One region of the Streptomyces vinaceus genome, then DNA from elsewhere that is predicted to be linked to it. Evidence: riboswitches for the same ligand, from Rfam matches in the RefSeq annotation. Region 1 holds a riboswitch; the other holds the start of a gene.
What was found. Region 1 has a riboswitch for ZMP and ZTP ahead of CP980_RS06280 (bifunctional 5,10-methylenetetrahydrofolate dehydrogenase/5,10-methenyltetrahydrofolate cyclohydrolase). Riboswitches for the same ligand answer to the same signal wherever they lie in the genome.
Positions count from the first base shown of each region.

Region 1 (2,376 bases):
TCGGGCAGCTGGCCGGCCCCGGCGAGGCTCTCCTCCATGGCCGCTTTCGCCAGGCGGTTCGGCAGGGTGGCTCCACCCGGCAGCTCCAGTGGCGTGAACAGGTCCATCGGCAGTTCCCCCCAGGAAACGTGTTGCACGTGTCATCCCGCGCCCCGGCGCAAAGATACCGCCCGCTCCACGCTGCCCGGCAGGCTCCGTCCGCAAGAATCCGGACACCCCCCGGAACGCGGAACGCCCCGGACCGAAGGGCCGGGGCGTGTCCGTACGGGGCGTTCCCGTGGGTGGCGGTCAGAGGTCCGCGAGCTCCAGGCCGGCCTGGGCGGCGGCCGCCTGCACGGTCTGCTCCAGCAGGACGGCGATGGTCATCGGACCGACGCCGCCCGGGACCGGGGTGATCAGGGAGGCGCGGGCGGCGGCCGACTCGAAGTGGACGTCGCCCACGTTGCCCTCGTTGTAGCCGGCGTCCAGGACGACGGCGCCGGGCTTGATGTCCTCGCCGCGGATGAATTCGGCCTTGCCCACGGCCGCGACCAGTACGTCGGCCTGGCGCACGATCGAGGGGAGGTCCACGGTGCGGGAGTGGCAGTAGGTGACGGTGGCGTTCTGCTCCAGCAGCAGCATGCCGGCCGGCTTGCCCAGGATCGCGCTGCGGCCGACGACCACGGCGTGCTTGCCGGTCAGGTCCACGTCGTACTCGGCGAGGAGGCGCATGATGCCGCCGGGGGTGCAGGAGACGAAGCCCGGCAGTCCGAAGCCCATGGCGGCGAAGGAGTGCATGGTGACGCCGTCGACGTCCTTGCCCGGGGCGATGGCCTCGAAGGCGGCCCGCTCGTCGATGTGGTGCGGGACCGGGTGCTGGAGCAGGATCCCGCTGATCTCCGGGTCCTCGGACAGGGCGGTGAGGGCGGCGACGAGCTCCTCGGTCGTGGTGGACGCCGGCAGCTCCACGTGGCGGGAGGTGATCCCGGCCTTGGCGCAGCGGTTCTGCTTCATCTTCACGTAGGTCACGGACGCCGGGTCCTCGCCGACCAGGACGGTCGCGAGGCAGGGCGCGGTGCCGGTGCGCTCGGTGATCTTCGCCGCGAGGGCGGCGGTCCGCTCCGAGACGCGGCGGGCGAGGGCGGTGCCGTCCATCAGCCGGGCGCGGCCGGCGGCGGGGACGGGGGCAGAGGCAGTCTGGGCAGTCGTCACGGGGTCTCCTGAGCGTCGCTGCGGATCGCTGTTCGCGGGTTCGCGGTCGCCCAGGCGCGCGGCAGGAGACGTACGTGCGGACATACGCCGGGCCGCTCCCCGGTGGTGATCCACCCGAACGCCAGTCACGGCCCGCCTCCACTGTAATGGACCCCGCCCGGATGTGCGGTGGTGCGCGGCGGCCCCCGGTCCGCGGGATCCGGTCAAACCGGTGGATCACCGGCGCCGGGCCTGGGACGATCGAGACATGACGCGCACTTTCGACCATCTCGTCGCGGAAGCCGAATCCGTTTCCGTGGACGGCTGGGACTTCTCCTGGCTCGACGGCCGGGCCACCGAGCAGCGCCCCTCCTGGGGCTACCAGAGACTGCTCGGCGAGCGCCTGGCCCGGGTCCGCTCGGCCCTCGACATCCAGACCGGCGGCGGGGAGGTGCTCGCGGGTGCCGGTCCGCTGCCCCCGCTGACGGCGGCCACCGAGTCCTGGCCGCCGAACATCGACAAGGCGACCCGGCTCCTGCATCCGCTGGGCGCGGTGGTCGTCGCGGACGCCGACGAGCCGCCGCTGCCCTTCGGCGACGAGGCCTTCGAGCTGGTCGCGAGCCGCCACCCGGTGACCATCTGGTGGGAGGAGATCGCGCGGGTCCTGCGTCCGGGCGGGACGTACCTGTCGCAGCAGGTCGGGCCGGCGAGCGTCTTCGAGCTCGTCGAGTACTTCCTCGGGCCCCAGCCGGAGGAGGTCCGGCGCGGCCGGCACCCTGACGACGCGGTCGCCGACGCCGGCAAGGCCGGACTCGAAGTGGTGGATCTGCGCTCCGAAAGACTGCGTACGGAGTTCCACGACATCGGAGCCGTGATCTACTTTCTCCGGAAGGTGATCTGGATGGTGCCCGGCTTCACGGTCGGGCAGTACCGGGACCGGTTGCGCGAGCTCCACGAACAGATCGAACGTGAAGGCCCGTTCGTGGCGCACACCGCCCGTTTCCTCATCGAGGCCCGCAAAACGGGCTGACGGGAAGGGGGCCGCGGGCGCGGACGGATCCCCGGCCGAATGGTTGCGCGCCCACAGCGTGGCGCAGGTCACTCAATTCAGCGCGTAACGAATCGACTCGGGCATGCGATGAACCGACAGGTGTCCTCGCGCGGCCCCGGAATACAGACCCCCCTCGGGCCTGTTTCCCGAGTCCG
Region 1 is NZ_CP023692.1:1,404,232-1,406,607, forward strand. Features, by position in the region: gene CP980_RS06275 (NADH:flavin oxidoreductase/NADH oxidase family protein) at 1-137, opposite strand, end outside; gene CP980_RS06280 (bifunctional 5,10-methylenetetrahydrofolate dehydrogenase/5,10-methenyltetrahydrofolate cyclohydrolase) at 289-1,134, opposite strand; ZMP/ZTP riboswitch at 1,233-1,330, opposite strand; gene CP980_RS06285 (class I SAM-dependent methyltransferase) at 1,439-2,200, shown strand.

Region 2 (2,376 bases), 1.6 Mb from region 1:
CGGTCCAGCGCCTTGGCCGCCACCTTGCCCGGCACCCCCCGCGAGGTGAGGTCCATCAGGATCAGGTGGTTGTCCGTACCGCCCGACACCAGGTCGAAGCCCCGCTCCAGCAGCGCCGCCGCCAGGGCCTTGGCATTGGCGACGACCGCGTGCGCGTACGTGACGAACGACGGCTGCGCCGCCTCGTGCAGGGCCACCGCGATGCCCGCGGTCGTCTGGTTGTGCGGACCTCCCTGGAGGCCCGGGAAGACCGCCTTGTCGATGGCCTTCGCGTGCTCCTCCTTGCACATCAGCATCGCGCCCCGGGGGCCGCGCAGCGTCTTGTGCGTGGTCGTGGAGACGACGTCCACGTGCCCGACCGGCGAGGGGTGCGCCCCGCCCGCGATCAGGCCGGCGATGTGCGCCACGTCCGCGACGAGGACCGAGCCCGCCTCGCGGGCGATCGAGGAGAACGCCTCGAAGTCGATCGTGCGCGGCAGCGCCGTACCGCCACAGAAGATGATCTTCGGGCGCTCCGCCAGCGCGAGCTCCCGTACGGCGTCGTAGTCGATCAGGCCGTCCTCGGCGCGGACCCCGTACTGCACGCCCCGGAACCAGGACCCCGTCGCCGAGACCCCCCAGCCGTGCGTCAGGTGGCCGCCCATCGGCAGGGCCATGCCCATCACCGTGTCGCCCGGCTCGGCGAAGGCCAGGTACACGGCGAGGTTCGCCGGGGAGCCGGAGTACGGCTGGACGTTGGCGTGGTCCACCCCGAACAGGCCCTTCGCCCGCTCGACGGCCAGCGCCTCGACGCGGTCGATGTTCTGCTGGCCCTCGTAGTAGCGGCGGCCGGGGTAGCCCTCGCTGTACTTGTTCTGCAGCACGGTGCCGGAGGCTTCGAGCACGGCGGCGGACACGTAGTTCTCGCTGGGGATCAGGCGCAGGGTCTGCGCCTGCAAGGTCTCCTCGGCGGCGACGAAGGACGCCAGCTCGGGGTCGACCGTGGTCAGGGCGGGGTGGCGGCTCGCGCTCATGGCGGCTCCTCCGGGGTCGATGTCAGGTCTCGTCCCCGCGAGGCCCAGGCGAGCGGCCCTGTATGCGGTCGTACGCGCACGACTCCCCCGGAGTTGGTTCTCCGTACGCCAGTCGCCGTGCGTACCGCCCACCTTAGCGGGCGGTCCACAAGAAAGGTTTCCCCGTCCGGTATACGAGCGACGTATAGCCGTATACAAGGTGACGTGACGCAGGTGACGCCACCCCCGTCACCCTCGCCCCTCCATCCCGCCCGCACACCGACGATCGGAGACCCCGTGTCGACCACTGCCGAAGCCCTGCACTCCGCCGAGGCGCACAGTGCGCACAACTACCACCCGCTGCCCGTCGTCGTGGCGTCCGCGGAAGGCGCGTGGATGACCGATGTGGAGGGCCGCCGGTTCCTGGACATGCTCGCCGGCTACTCGGCGCTCAACTTCGGCCACGGCAACCGCCGTTTGCTGGACGCGGCCAAGGCGCAGCTGGAGCGGGTCACCCTCACCTCGCGGGCCTTCCACCACGACCGGTTCGCCGACTTCTGCCGCGAACTGGCCGCGCTGTGCGGCAAGGAGATGGTGCTGCCGATGAACACGGGCGCGGAGGCCGTGGAAACGGCGGTCAAGACCGCCCGCAAGTGGGGCTACGAGGTCAAGGGCGTGCCGGACGGGCAGGCCAAGATCGTGGTCGCGGCCAACAACTTCCACGGCCGTACGACGACCATCGTGAGCTTCTCCACGGACCACGAGGCGCGCGACCACTACGGGCCCTACACCCCCGGGTTCGAGATCGTTCCGTACGGGGACCTGACCGCGCTGGCGGAGGCCGTCACCGCGAACACCGTGGCCGTGCTGCTGGAGCCGATCCAGGGCGAGGCCGGGGTGCTGGTGCCGCCGGCCGGTTACCTGCGGGGCGTGCGGGAGCTCACGCGCGAGCGGAACGTGCTGTTCATGGCGGACGAGATCCAGTCGGGGCTGGGCCGGACCGGCAGGACCTTCGCGTGCGAGCACGAGGACGTCGTGCCGGACGTGTACATCCTCGGCAAGGCGCTGGGCGGCGGCGTGGTCCCGGTCTCGGCCGTGATCGCCGACCGGGACGTGCTCGGGGTGTTCCGCCCCGGCGAGCACGGCTCCACCTTCGGCGGCAACCCGCTGGCCTGCGCGGTCGCCCTGGAGGTGATCGCGATGCTGCGCACCGGCGAGTACCAGCAGCGCGCCACCGAGCTCGGCGACCACCTGCACCGGGAGCTGAACCTGCTGGTCGGCGGCGGCGCGGTGACCGCCGTACGCGGGCGGGGGCTGTGGGCGGGCGTCGACATCGACCCGGCGCACGGTACGGGCCGGCAGATCTCGGAGGCGCTGATGGAGC
Region 2 is NZ_CP023692.1:3,005,145-3,007,520, forward strand. Features, by position in the region: gene CP980_RS13200 (serine hydroxymethyltransferase) at 1-1,013, opposite strand, end outside; ZMP/ZTP riboswitch at 1,049-1,139, opposite strand; gene rocD (ornithine--oxo-acid transaminase) at 1,290-2,376, shown strand, end outside.
Region 2: linked by a shared signal. The riboswitch ahead of CP980_RS13200 (serine hydroxymethyltransferase) and the one ahead of CP980_RS06280 (bifunctional 5,10-methylenetetrahydrofolate dehydrogenase/5,10-methenyltetrahydrofolate cyclohydrolase) in region 1 are both predicted to bind ZMP and ZTP.